DNA from 4 places in the Bradyrhizobium sp. WSM2254 genome. Region 1 is predicted to be linked to each of the others. Evidence: predicted binding sites of a transcription regulator. Region 1 holds the regulator's gene; each other region holds the start of a gene.

The links. Region 1 encodes LexA, which represses DNA repair genes until DNA is damaged. Its sites were predicted from a motif close to TGTTCNNNNTGTGTTCNG; they were not measured.
Region 2: the regulator LexA is predicted to act here: its motif matches at 2,105-2,122, upstream of recA (recombinase RecA).
Region 3: the regulator LexA is predicted to act here: its motif matches at 1,830-1,847, upstream of A3M7_RS0111720 (ImuA family protein).
Region 4: the regulator LexA is predicted to act here: its motif matches at 2,084-2,101, upstream of A3M7_RS0109040 (PA0069 family radical SAM protein).

What each region holds. Positions count from the first base shown of each region.
Region 1 is NZ_AXAB01000029.1:77,121-80,538, reverse strand. It holds gene A3M7_RS0121960 (hypothetical protein) at 1-72, shown strand, start outside; gene glp (gephyrin-like molybdotransferase Glp) at 297-1,508, shown strand; gene lexA (transcriptional repressor LexA) at 1,684-2,385, shown strand; gene A3M7_RS49770 (hypothetical protein) at 2,564-2,767, shown strand; gene A3M7_RS49765 (hypothetical protein) at 2,961-3,395, shown strand.
Region 2 is NZ_KI421444.1:124,613-128,030, reverse strand. It holds gene A3M7_RS0138370 (hypothetical protein) at 1-808, opposite strand, end outside; gene recA (recombinase RecA) at 924-2,012, opposite strand; gene A3M7_RS51145 (hypothetical protein) at 2,443-2,568, opposite strand; gene A3M7_RS45655 (hypothetical protein) at 2,710-2,943, shown strand.
Region 3 is NZ_AXAB01000014.1:197,354-200,771, forward strand. It holds gene A3M7_RS0111710 (inorganic phosphate transporter) at 1-226, opposite strand, end outside; gene A3M7_RS0111715 (UdgX family uracil-DNA binding protein) at 325-1,746, opposite strand; gene A3M7_RS0111720 (ImuA family protein) at 1,910-2,698, shown strand; gene A3M7_RS0111725 (DNA polymerase Y family protein) at 2,595-3,418, shown strand, end outside.
Region 4 is NZ_AXAB01000012.1:167,360-170,777, reverse strand. It holds gene A3M7_RS0109045 (phosphoketolase) at 1-1,910, opposite strand, end outside; gene A3M7_RS0109040 (PA0069 family radical SAM protein) at 2,123-3,286, shown strand; gene A3M7_RS0109035 (VOC family protein) at 3,310-3,418, shown strand, end outside.

The DNA.
Region 1 (3,418 bases):
GACAAGGATCAAGGCCCCAAAGCTCCCGACGTGGCGCCGGACGCCCGTCCGGACCAGCAGACCGGTCGTTGACCGATGCTGGCCGTGGCTCTCGTCATTGTCGTCCTTGCCATGGCCACGCTCGTTCCCGTCTTGCTCGTCCTTCAAATCATGCCGCGGCGAAGCTGACGGTCCCTCAAGACTGAGCGGATGAAGCAGGATAAATCCTGATCCGGTCCCATTTTGCTTCATCGCCCGCGCTCGGCTAGAACTCTTGCCGCCTATTCGTCCAGACTTTCCGAGCAGGAGTTTTCGCCGTGGCCTTGATGCCGGTTTCTGACGCGCTCGTCGCGGTGCTGGCCGGCGTGAAGCCGTTGCCTGAAGAAATGATTCCACTCGACGAGGCCTATTACCGCGTACTGGCGCGCGACGTCGCGGCGCGGCGTACGCAGCCGCCGGAGGCGATGTCGGCGATGGACGGTTACGCCGTGCGCGCGGCCGATGCGGCCAAGGTCGACGCACAGCTCACCGTGATCGGCGAGGTCGCGGCGGGCCGGCCGTTTGCCGGATCGGTCGGCGTCGGCGAAGCGATGCGAATCTTCACCGGCGGCGTCGTTCCGGCCGGCGCGGACGCGGTCGTGATCCAGGAGGACACGGTCGCCGACGGCAGGCGCATCACGATCAAGCAAGCCGCCGTCACGGGGCGGCACATCCGCCCCGCCGGCGTCGACTTCCGCGAGGGCGACGTGCTCCTGCGCATGGGAACCCGGCTCACCGAGCGCGACCTCGCACTCGCCGCCGGGATGAATCACCCGCACCTCCCCGTCCGCCGCCGTCCGAAGGTCGCGATCCTCGCCACCGGCGACGAGCTGGTGATGCCGGGCACCAGCCCGGGCCCCGGCCAGATCGTCTATTCCAACGGCTACGCCCTGCACGCGCTCGCCCGCCAGGAGGGCGCAGATACCGTCGATCTCGGTGTTGCCGCCGATACGCTGGAGGCCACCACCGCCGGCATCCGCCGTGCCCGCGAGAGCGGCGCCGATATCCTGATTACGACCGGCGGCGCCTCGGTCGGCGACCACGATCTGGTCCAGCAGGCGCTGAGGGACGAAGGCATCGCGATGGCGTTCTGGAAGATCGCGATGCGGCCGGGCAAGCCGATGATGCACGGCCGGTTAGGAGCGATGGGTGTGATCGGCCTGCCCGGCAATCCCGTGTCGTCCTATGTGTGCGCCTTCCTGTTCATGGTGCCGTTGATTCGCGCGCTGTCGGGCCGCGCGGTGATTCATCATCGTCGCGAGCGCGCCGTGCTCGGCCGCGAGGTCGGTGCCAATGACCAGCGCGAAGATTATCTGCGCGCACGCCTGGAGCGGCGCGACGACGGCACGCTTGTCGCCCTTCCCGTCAATCATCAGGATTCCTCGCTGCTTGCGAATCTCGCTGCGGCACAGGCACTTCTCGTGCGCGCGCCGTTCGCGCCCAAGGCCGAGGCCGGCACGCCTTGCGAGGTGCTGCGACTGCCCGCCTGAACCCGCAAGTCGTGCGCGTTCCGCGAACTTTGTCGCGTTCACGGTAAATTAAGCAGTTGCGGAACACATATCGAACATATAGTGTCCGTTCATGATTTGTTTCGAGCATCTAGCGGCTCGCCGCTGAATTCACCGTCTCGGAATCGAACGACATCAACCGGGGGATTTGGTCGAGATGTTAACGCGCAAACAATACGAGCTTCTGCGATTCATCAGCGAGCGTTTGAAGGAAAGCGGCGTGCCGCCCTCCTTCGACGAGATGAAGGACGCGCTCGACCTGCGCTCGAAGTCAGGCATCCATCGCCTGATCACCGCACTGGAGGAGCGAGGCTTCATCCGGCGTCTGCCCAACCGGGCCCGCGCGATCGAGGTAATCAAGCTGCCCGAGCTCCAGGCCGCCGCCGGCAACCGGCGTGGCTTCACGCCGAGCGTCATCGAGGGCAATCTCGGCAAGGTGCGAGCGAGCTCCAGCGCCTCCGTGGACGAGGGCGAACGCCCCGTCGCGGTGCCGGTGATGGGCCGCATCGCGGCCGGCACACCGATCGAGGCGCTGCAGACCCGTAGCCACACCATCAGCGTACCGCCGGACATGCTCGGGTCGGGCGAACACTACGCGCTCGAAGTGCGCGGCGACTCGATGGTCGAAGCCGGCATCCTCGACGGCGACATGGCGCTGATCCAGCGCAACGAGAGCGCCGACACGGGCGACATCGTGGTGGCGCTGATCGACGACGAGGAAGCGACGCTGAAGCGCTTCCGCCGCCGCGGTGCCTCGATCGCGCTCGAGCCCGCCAATGCGGCCTATGAGGTCCGCATCCTGCCGCCCAACCGGGTGAAGATTCAGGGCAAGCTGATCGGCCTGTACCGCAAGTACTGAGCGCGCTCCGCCGCTTGGCGCCCCGCGCGTTGACGATTGGAGCGGACGATTGTCCGCTCCGGCTGGATAGTCTTTCTGGTTTTGCACAGATTATCCGGCCCCTCTCCCGCGGTACATCCTCGGGCACGCCGCACGAAGCCCTGATCGCTTCGCGGCGCTGGAGATCGAGGAGACCGTCATGCGCAAGATCGTTTTGAGCGCCGTCACGATCACGCTGATCGCAGCATCAGCGGCGCATACCTTCGCCGCACAGTCACACCATGTCCGCAAGGCAGCGCAGACGACGACGAGCGAGCAATTGCGCAATGCCCGCAACGCCGTCGCGCAGCCGCCGCAACCCGCCTGGCAATATTTGGGCTGGTCGGCACCTGCTGGTCGCTGACGGGGACGCACGCCAAATGCACAGGAGCGGACTTTGTTCCTCGTGCATTTGAAAAAGATATTGTGATGGCAGCCTGCGGATCTAAGTCGCAGATTTGCCTACAACCGAGAAGACGCTAACATGCTTCCACTCTGATAGGGGCTAGTGCCTCCGAAGGAGGCGCGGGTCGCTATCCCTGAATGAGGAGCACCCGATGTGTGACTACAGTCTGCATGCCGTCGCGACGCGTCCCGCAGAAGTCGGCGAGACGATCGTCACGACCACTTTCCGAGGCACCTCGACGCGCGGCTTCGCCTCTGAAGCCGACATGTCCGTCGCGGTCTGCCTGCTGCCGGGGACGGAGCTCGCCTTCGCCGACAACGTCCGCTACGACAATCGCTGGATCTGGACGCGCACCATCAACTCCCGCGTCGGCAAGTTCGGCAAGATCGATCCGCACATTCCCGATCGCCATCACGACGCGATCGAATTCCCCGACGGCAAATACGTACTGGTGACGCAGCTCGTCGAAGGCCAGCGCGCGACCGTGCTGCAGTTGCCGGTGACCCAGCCCGGCGGCGAGCGCGAGCACAAGCCGCAGGTCATCGCCGATGGTCGGCCGACCATCACCCGCCTGCCGATCGGCTGAGGCAGCTCCCCCGGCTCACGGGT
Region 2 (3,418 bases), on a different contig from region 1:
GACCTCGCGCATCGTGCGGAGCAAGCGTTGCGAGCTTCGGATCGAGACCGGCGACCGCCGGCATCGGACCGGACGCGAGCCCTTCGAGCAAAGGGCCGAGCTCCCACTGGTCGAACACGCGTGTTTCGAGCAGGCCGCCCGGCTGAAACAGCTCCTTGGTACGGTTGTGTCCCCTCGCAATCAGTTCGAGAAGCCGCGCTTCCGTCGCTCCCAATCCGGTGATTGGTGACGGCAGTTCTGCCAGCAATTCTTCCATCGCCGGCTTCAGGAAGGGTAGCCTGGGGAAATCCCTGCCGAGCAATCCGGAACAGAGCTCCGGCGTTGGCGCCCGGTAGGCCTCCCAGGCCATGCGGGCGACCTCGAATTCGCGCTCCGTCACATCGACCGCCCGCACCGCACGATCGCGAAGCCCAGCGACGTCTGCTCCGAGCAAATCGAAATCGACCAGTCGCAATTTCAGGCGCTCGGCCATGTAGGGTTCGGCGCGGAGATAATCGAGGATCCAGATCAGCTGCAATTGATTGTTCGGGGCGGGATCAAACCACAGCTCGATGAGCTCGACGCCGCAGGTCTCGCAGAACCAGACCAGCGGGAGTTCCTTGTGCGCGAGACCGGTCTCAGGAGACCGGGCAACAAGATCGGACCAACGCACCTCCGGATCGCCTCTGAAAAAGCCTCCCGTGAGGTAGGTCCCGAGGTGGTGCGACGTGGGCAGCGGTCCCGACACGAACCGAAAGATGAGCGGAACAACCATGTCGGCGCGATCGGCATAGGTGAGACCGACGCCGGACGAACTGGTCAGGATCATGCGCTTCATCGTCGACGCACCCACCCCCACGCACAAAACGAAACGGGCGCCGAAGACGTCGGCAACTCAACGTCCTCAGCGCCCGCTCCTCGCGAAAAACTTTCCGCGTTAAAACCTACTCTTCCGTCGGCTCCTCGCCGTCGGCGTCGCGCTCCGGCGTACCGGCCAGGATCTGCTCGGCGATCAGGCCGGAGTTCTGGCGGATCGCTGTCTCGATCTTGGCGGTGATGTCGGGGTTGGCCTTCAAAAACGCCTTCGAGTTCTCGCGGCCCTGGCCGAGGCGCTGGCTGTCATAGGAGAACCAGGCGCCGGACTTCTCGACGATGCCGGCCTTGACGCCGAGATCGAGGATCTCGCCCATCTTGGAAACGCCCTCGCCGTACATGATGTCGAATTCGACCTGCTTGAAGGGCGGCGCCAGCTTGTTCTTCACCACCTTGACGCGCGTGGTGTTGCCGACCACTTCGTCGCGCTCCTTGATCGCGCCGATGCGGCGGATGTCGAGGCGGACGGAGGCGTAGAACTTCAGCGCGTTGCCGCCGGTGGTGGTCTCCGGTGAGCCATACATCACACCGATCTTCATGCGGATCTGGTTGATGAAGATCACCATGGTGTGGGACTTGTTGATGGACGCCGTGAGCTTGCGCAGCGCCTGACTCATCAACCGCGCTTGGAGACCCGGCAGCGATTCACCCATCTCGCCCTCGAGTTCGGCCTTTGGCACCAGCGCCGCGACCGAATCGACCACCAGAACGTCCACCGCACCCGAACGCACCAGCGTGTCGCAGATCTCAAGCGCCTGCTCGCCGGTGTCAGGCTGCGAGATCAGCAGCTCGTCGATGTTGACCCCGAGCTTCCTCGCATAGACCGGGTCGAGCGCGTGCTCGGCGTCGATGAAGGCGCAGATGCCGCCCTTCTTCTGCGCTTCGGCCACCGTGTGCAGCGCCAGCGTGGTCTTGCCCGAGGATTCCGGCCCGTAGATTTCCACGACGCGCCCCTTCGGCAGGCCGCCGATCCCGAGCGCGATATCGAGCCCGAGCGAGCCTGACGACACCGCCTCGACATCCATCGACCGGTCGTTCTTGCCCAGCTTCATCACGGAACCCTTGCCGAACTGGCGCTCGATCTGGGAGAGCGCGGCGGCCAGAGCTTTACTCTTGTCCATGGAAGATCCTTCGACGATACGCAGGGCAGTTGCGGACATTGGGTCGTGCTCCTTATGGCGAGGATTCGCTAGGGGGACAAACGATTGGCGAGGCGGGCCGGCGATAAAAGCAATGTACCCTATTTGTTCCGAGTTCGCAATATGTTCTTTTACGGATTTGGGTACTGTCCGTATTTAACCCCTAGTGTCCTAAGCTGAATTCGGAAGTGTCCTATTTTGTTCGCGTCCCGCCACAACCTGTTCATGCGTGTTTAGGATTAACTCGTTGTGGGTGTAGCGAATAAAGGCCGGGGCGTTCCGCTAAGAGAACACCTTGGGGAACAATCGGCTTGGCAGCGCGTTTGCTCGCGTCTCCAGCCGAAAGGCGCCCCCCCGACTGCTGGAGGAAAACCCGCCAGACGGGTTGGCGGCCCCCTCTTGGGGCCGTTTAAAATTCAAGAACAAGGGCCGCCTCAGTTGGCGGCCTCTTTCATTTGGGCTTCCCTAGCCTGGGAAGATCGTCGAACGGCAGAAGCAGATTGGCGTCGTTCAACTTCGGATAGGCGATATCCATTTTCTCCCAAAAATCGTGCTTGTCCCTGGACAGGCGCATCATCGCCCTCACGCCTAATTCAGGTCCAGGCCAACCCTTGGGACAGATCATATTTAATCCCGAAGAACATGTAGCGAACCTTGCAAGGAATGGAACAAGAGCATTTAATGGGTTCCATTCATCGCGGCTGCTGAGGGCCGTCAGATGCCTGAGTACCAAGCCTATGTGATTGGCAAGGATGGGCACATCAAACAGCGCCTCGACCTGATCTGCGCGGATGATGCTGCGGCCAAGGAACGGGCCAAGTCCCTGGTGGAAAACGACGCGATAGAGCTATGGCAATCCGACCATAAGATCGCGACGTTCGACCCTGACCCCCTGAAAGCTGAACAAGTGCAGGGCTGGCTCAAGAGCGAGCTACATCCGCCGAAGCAATAAGGCCGCCTCGGTTGGCGGCCTCTTTGAACGAAAAAGGCCCCAGCTCGCAGGATTAGGGGGGCGTTGAGCTGGGGCCGACGGGGTGCCCTTGGGGAAGGGCATCGGGAAAACCTGGCAATCCAGCAATCGTTCCTAAGGGCTCCCGCCCCAACACTTCCCAATGTCCCGATCTGCCCCTGCGGGCGTCCAAATTAGGACAGCACCCGGAGGTGGGGTGCTGTCCGTATTTGATCCCCTGGTGCCCCAAGCTGAACGACGTTCGGGTCCCTCTGGAGCTCCACCGGCATCAAGATGTCCCGCTCCAGCACAATGAACCTTGGCATGGAGTGTGCAGACAAAGCATTACCGGGGTTTTGCATCATCCCCCCTGGGGCTGGAAAGCCGCCGCCCGCGCCATATTGAGCGGGCGGCGTTTTTATTTGCGGATAGCAAAAGGCCCCAACTCGAGAGGGACCGGGGAGCTGGAGCCAAGGTG
Region 3 (3,418 bases), on a different contig from region 1:
GCAGCGCGACGAACAGCAGGATGTAGGGCAGGAAGGTCGTCACCCGCGTGCCGGTCGCGTTGACGTCGGCATAGATGCTGTAGGCGACGAACAGCAGGCCCGCGGCGAGGATGCCGAAGAACAGGATCATCGTCAGCGGATTGAAGCCCTTGTCGAGATTTGGCCGCGAGGCCGGCTGGATCGGCGCGGGATCGGCTACCGCGCGGTCGAATGCTACATCGGTCATGTCAGGACGCCCCTTAACTTTCAGGTAAGGGTATTGTCCGCGATGGATTTGAAGGCTGGATGACAAGCGGTGGTTGAAAGGCGTTTTCCCGCCGTTATTTAGGCGGCGCGCGCGGATTTCTTCTGTAAGTTGGCCGCGATCTTCAGATCTTCGACAAAACGCTGATATTCCAGCACTTTGGCTTCCGGGTCGGGCAGCCGCAGCAGATAGGACGGGTGCACCGTCACCAGCGCCTTGCGGCCGTCGGGAAGGTCGATCAGCCGGCCGCGGGTCTTGCCGATCGGGGTGATCTTGCCGAACACGCTTTGCGCGGCGGTGGCGCCCATCGCCACGACGAGATCGGGTTGAACGGCCGCCAGCTCCCGCTCATACCATTGCCGGCATGCCCGGATCTCCTGTGTATTCGGCTTCTGATGCAGGCGGATTTTTCCGCGCGGCACGAATTTGAAGTGTTTGACCGCGTTGGTGACATAGACCTTCTTGCGATCGACGCCGGCTTCCTCCAGCGCGCGGTCGAGCATCTGGCCGGCGGGGCCGACGAAGGGATGGCCGGCGAGGTCTTCCTTGTCGCCGGGCTGCTCGCCGACCAGCATGATGGTGGCGTCTTTCGGCCCCTCGCCGAACACGGTTTGCGTCGCGTCCTTGTAGAGCGGGCAGGCACGGCAATGCGCGGCCTGCTCGCGCAGCGCTTCGAGATCCTTGGCGGCTGCTTTGTGTCCCATGATGGCTTCCGGACGTGGGGAAATCCGTCCGCCGGTCCAGCGTTCGGCATCGGCGAGCAGGGGTCCAAGTATCGATCCAAGTGTTGATCCAAGCGTCGATGCGTCCTGGAGGTTCCTCCGGCGCTTCACCGGCGCGTCGGTTGTGGTCAGCCGGTCAGGCTGGAAATGGCGCCGCCAGGTTTCCTCCAGGCGCCCTGGGGCCGGCCACTCCGCCCGGCTGATCCCAGGCGTGAAGGAGATCGCGTGACCGTTCCAATGGGCACAAACGTCAGGCGTGAGGATCGACCAGGGCATGTCGGCAAAACGACGTGCGAAGAACGGCGCGGCGAATGCGACGATGTGATGCTCCGGCTCGAACCAGGCGGCGTAATGCGCCTTCTGCTCGCGCCCGATCTCGCGGAAGCGGACGAGATCGCGCATCCGCTGCGCATCGCGCTGCACCGCGCCTGCCATCGTGATTATCTGCGCCACGTCGGGATCGCTCATCGTTGCGAGCAGGTCGTGATCGACCTTCAACCGCCAGAGCAGGCGATAGAGCAGCGCAAAACGCTCGCCCTCGCGATGCAGGATCGCGACGCGGGCAAGCTCGATGAAATTGGCCGGCACGGTGAACGTGCTCTCGGTCTCGATCGGCGGAAGGCTCGGCGCTTCGGACAGGCCGGGCGGCATCTGGTCTTCCGTCTGGCCTTGCACGTGCCACACCACGTCCGCCGGGGCGACGTGATGCAGGGCGAATGCGCGAGCGGCTTTGCGCCAGCCGTCGAAATCGGTCTCGCTGTTCAGGGTGACGAGGTACATGGCACTCGAATCCTCTTGATTCCGCTCATGAATCCGAAGGCGCGCCAATTCGATTGACTCTCAGGGCGCCGTTAGCTTTATATTAGAACATATCATGAACAAATGAGCCAGCCGCGGGTTCTTATTTTTGAGCCACGGCACCTATCTCAAAGGAGCGGCGAGCATGAGCGGCGCACGCATGAGCGCGCTTGCGACCCTGCGCGGCCAGATCGAGCGCATCGAGACGGCGGAGGTCGTGCATCAGCGCGATCGCGTCGCGCTTGGCCACGGCGAGGTCGACAGCGCGCTGAAGGGCGGACTTGCGCGTGCGGCGATCCACGAGGTGTTTTGCGAGGGGCGCCAGGGCGCCGCCGCGACCGGGTTTGTCATGGGCGTTGCGGGACGCGTGACCGCGCGCCGGCCGCTGCTGTGGGTGCGGCAGGATTTTTCGGAACTGGAAGCCGGCGCGCTGTCGATGAGCGGGCTCGCCGAACTCGGCCTCGACCCGCGCCGCGTGGTGATGGTGCGCGCGGCCGATGTGGAGAGTGCGCTGCGCACTTCGGCCGATGCACTCGCCTGCGATGCGCTCGGCGCGGTCGTGCTCGAGCTCTGGGGCGAGACGCGGCAGTTCGATCTCGTGGCGAGCCGCAAGCTGACGCTGGCCGCGCAAGGCTCCGGCGTCACCGGCCTGCTGCTGCGGATGGCCGCGCAGCCGCTGCCCTCGACCGCGGAGACGCGATGGATGCTGCGTGCGGCGCATTCGCCGCCTGGCTCGATGTGGAGCGCCTGGGGCGCGCCGCGCTTCGATGCCGAGCTGTTGCGCAATCGTCATGGCCCATGCGGCCGGTGGATCATGGAATGGAAATGTGATGAGTGCCAGTTCAGTGAATCGTCGGCGTATCCTCAGCCTGTGGCTGCCGCACCTGCCCATCGAGCGGATCCAGCGGTTCCTTGGCAGCGCCGGACTGGGTAATAATCCTGAACCCAGCGTCGTCGTCATCAAGGACACCAATGCGCTGGTGATCCATGCGCTCGACGATGCGGCGTCGCGTCTCGGGCTGCATATTGGCCAGCCCTTGGCCAATGCCCGGGCGATGTGCCCGGACTTGCGGGTGTTCGATGCCGATGTCGTCGCCGATGCGAAGACGCTGAGCGACATCGCCGACTGGTGCGACCGTTTCACGCCGCTGGTTGCGCTCGATCCGCCGCACGGGCTGTTTCTTGATATCACCGGCTGCGCGCATCTGTTCGGCGGGGAAGCCGCGCTGTTGCAGACGCTGGTTCGCGCGCTCGGCCGACAAGGCTTTGCCGTCAGCGCTGCGATTGCCGGTACCTCGGTCTGCGCGCGGACGCTGACGCGCCAGGTCACAGGCACCATCGTCGCCGATGGCGGGGAAGCGGAGGCGATCAGCCGGCTGCCGGTGTCTGCGCTCGGCGCGGGCGAGGCCATCACCACCGGCCTGCGCCGCGCCGGCCTGAAGACCATCGGCGATGTCGCATCGCGCAGCGCCCACGAGATCACGGCGCGGTTCGGCGCGCGGTTCTCCACGCTGCTCGCGCACGCGCTGGGGCAGGGCGATGCGCCGATCAATCCGCGAAAGCCGCTGCCTGATTACATCGTGGAGAAGCGCTTTGCCGAGCCGATCGCGACCGACACCATGATCGCGATGACATTGTCGCGGCTCGCCGACAC
Region 4 (3,418 bases), on a different contig from region 1:
TCCAATGTCGGCACGTCGCCGGCACAGGCCATCACCACATCGGGCTCGGCGCCCGCGTCTTCCGTGCCCGCCCAGGTCCAGATGCCGATGCCGGCATCGCAATGCGTGGCGGCGTCCTGCATCGACAGCCACTGCGGCGCCGGCTGCTTGCCGGCGACGATCACGTTGATGCGGTTGTACGTCCGCAGGCAATGATCGGCGATCCACAGCAGCGTGTTGGCATCGGGCGGGAAGTAGATGCGGACGATGTCGGCCTTCTTGTTGGCGACGAGATCGACGAAGCCGGGATCCTGATGGCTGAAGCCGTTATGGTCCTGGCGCCAGACATGCGAGGTCAGCAGATAATTGAGCGAGGCGATCGGACGGCGCCACGGCAGGTGCCGCGTCACCTTCAGCCATTTGGCGTGCTGGTTGAACATGGAATCCACGATGTGGATGAAGGCCTCGTAGCAGGAGAAGAAGCCGTGCCGTCCGGTGAGCAGATAGCCTTCGAGCCAGCCCTGGCAGAGATGCTCGCTCAACACCTCCATCACGCGGCCGTCCTGCGCGAGATGCACGTCGTAGGGTTCGGTCGGTTCCATCCAGACCCGTTCGGTCGCCTCGAACACTGCGTCGAGACGGTTTGACGCCGTCTCGTCCGGACCCATGATGCGGAAATTGCGCTCTTGCGCATTGAGCCGGATGACGTCGCGCAAGAATTTGCCGAGCTCGCGCGTCGCTTCTCCCGTGACGGCACCGGGCTGCGGCACTTCGACGGCAAAGCTGCGATAGTCCGGCAGCTTCAGCTCCTTCTTCAGCACCCCGCCATTGGCATGCGGATTGGCGCCCATGCGCCTGATACCCTCGGGCGCCAGCGCCTGGAGCTCGGCGATGAGCGCACCGCTCGCGTCGAACAGTTTTTCCGGCTCGTAGCTGCGCATCCAGTCTTCGAGCACCTTCAGATGCGCCGGGTTCTCGCGGCAGCTTGCGACCGGCACCTGATGCGCGCGCCAAAAACCTTCGACCTTCTTGCCGTCGACTTCCTTCGGTCCGGTCCAGCCCTTCGGGCTGCGCAGCACGATCATCGGCCAGCGGGGCCGCTCGACCTTTCTGCGCCCGTCGCGGGCGTGCCGCTGGATCGAGCGGATGCTGGCGAATGCGACGTCGAGCGCGTCCGCCATGATCCGGTGCATCAATCTGGGATCATCGCCCTCGACGAACAAGGGCTCATGGCCGAACCCGTGGAACAGATCGCGGATCTCGCCGTCGGACATCCGCCCGAGCACGGTCGGGTTGGCAATCTTGTAGCCGTTGAGATGCAGGATCGGCAGCACCGCGCCGTCATGGGCGGGATTCAGGAACTTGTTCGAATGCCAGGAGGCCGCGAGCGGGCCGGTCTCGGCCTCGCCGTCGCCGACGACGCAGGCGACGATCAGGTCGGGATTGTCCAGCGCCGCGCCGTAGGCATGCACCAGCGCGTAGCCGAGCTCGCCGCCCTCGTGGATCGAGCCCGGCGTCTCCGGCGCCGCGTGGCTCGGAATGCCGCCGGGGAAGGAGAACTGCCTGAACAGCTTGCGCAATCCGTCCTTATCGCGCGCGATATCAGGATAGATCTCGCTGTAGCTGCCCTCGAGATAGGTGTTGGCGACCATGCCCGGCCCGCCGTGACCGGGACCGCAGACATAGAGCACGTTGATATCAAGCGCGCGGATGACGCGGTTGAGGTGGGCATAGATGAAGTTCAAACCGGGCGTCGTGCCCCAATGGCCGAGCAAACGCGGCTTGATGTGCTCGGGCCGCAACGGCTCGCGCAGCAGGGGGTTGTCGAGCAGGTAGATCTGCCCGACGGAGAGGTAGTTGGCGGCGCGCCAATAGCGATCGAGGAGATCGAGGTCGCTGCTCGCGGCGGCCGATTGTTGTTGATTTGTCATGTTCCTGCCGACCTTCACCCGGGATCGTCACCAACTGAGTTCCAGCGCGATCGATCCTTGGCGGCATCAAACGAGATCGTGGTCAGGGCGGTGTTGCGTGAGGTCAAAGGCAGGCGCCCGAAGTTTGGGCGCTTCTACTGTGCATGGGGGGTTGTTTTCACGTTTTTAGTTCTTGTTCTTGATTTGTTCTTTCGGCGTGCTATCTTGGCTTCATGAGTCCAGCATCCTCTCATGCTCTCAAGCACCCGCCGGTCACGGCGCCCTCCGAGCCGGCGGGTGCGCCTTCTGATTTCCCCGAGCTCGCTGTCGCCATCGAAAAGCAGCGCAGGCGAGGGCGGGGCGCGCAATCCAACGCCAGCGGCCGCTATGAGGCCGAGGCGCGCGTCGCCTTCGACGATGGCTGGCAGAGCCTGGAAGAGCTGCCGCCATTCAAGACTACGATCGCGGTCGATACCTCGCGCAAGGTGATCACCCGCAACGATTCCCCCGATATCGGCTTCGACCGCTCGATCAATCCCTATCGCGGCTGCGAGCACGGCTGTGTCTACTGCTTCGCGCGGCCGACCCATGCCTATCTCGGCCTGTCGCCGGGGCTCGACTTCGAGACAAAACTGTTCATCAAACCGGAGGCCCCGGCGCTGCTCGAGAAGGAGCTCGCAGCAGCAGGCTATGAGCCGCGGATGATCGCGATCGGCACCAACACCGATCCCTACCAGCCGATCGAGCGCGAGCGCAAAATCATGCGCGGCATCCTGGAGGTGCTGGAGCGCGCCGGTCATCCCGTCGGCATCGTCACCAAATCGGCGCTGGTGGTGCGTGACATCGACATTCTCTCGCGCATGGCCAAGCGCAACCTCGCCAAGGTCGCGATCTCGGTGACCTCGCTCGATCCGAAGCTGGCGCGCACCATGGAGCCGCGCGCCTCGACGCCGCCGAAGCGGCTGGAGGCGCTGAAGCAGCTCTCCGACGCCGGCATTCCCACCACCGTGATGGTCGCGCCCGTGATCCCCGCGCTGAACGATTCCGAGATCGAGCGTATTCTCGATGCGGCCGCCCATGCCGGCGTCAAGGAAGCCTCCTACGTGCTGCTGCGGCTGCCGCTGGAGGTGCGCGATCTCTTCCGCGAATGGCTGATGGCGAACTATCCGGACCGCTATCGCCACGTCTTCACGCTGATCCGCGACATGCGCGGCGGGCGCGACTACGACGCGAAATGGGGCGAGCGCATGAAGGGCACCGGCCCGATGGCCTGGACCATCGGCCGCCGCTTCGAGATCGCCTGCGAACGGCTCGGGCTCAACAAGCGTCGCGCAAGACTGACGATGGATCACTTTGCGCGGCCGAAGCGGAACGGCGATCAGCTCAGCCTGTTCTGATCGGGAAGCGGAAGAGGCGTAACATGGAACTGCCGCCCCCGGTGCCGCGGCTCACCGTCATCACGCTCGGCGTGAGCGACATCCGTGCCAGCATCGCCTTTTATGATGCCCTCGGCTTTTCGCGCCGGCTGA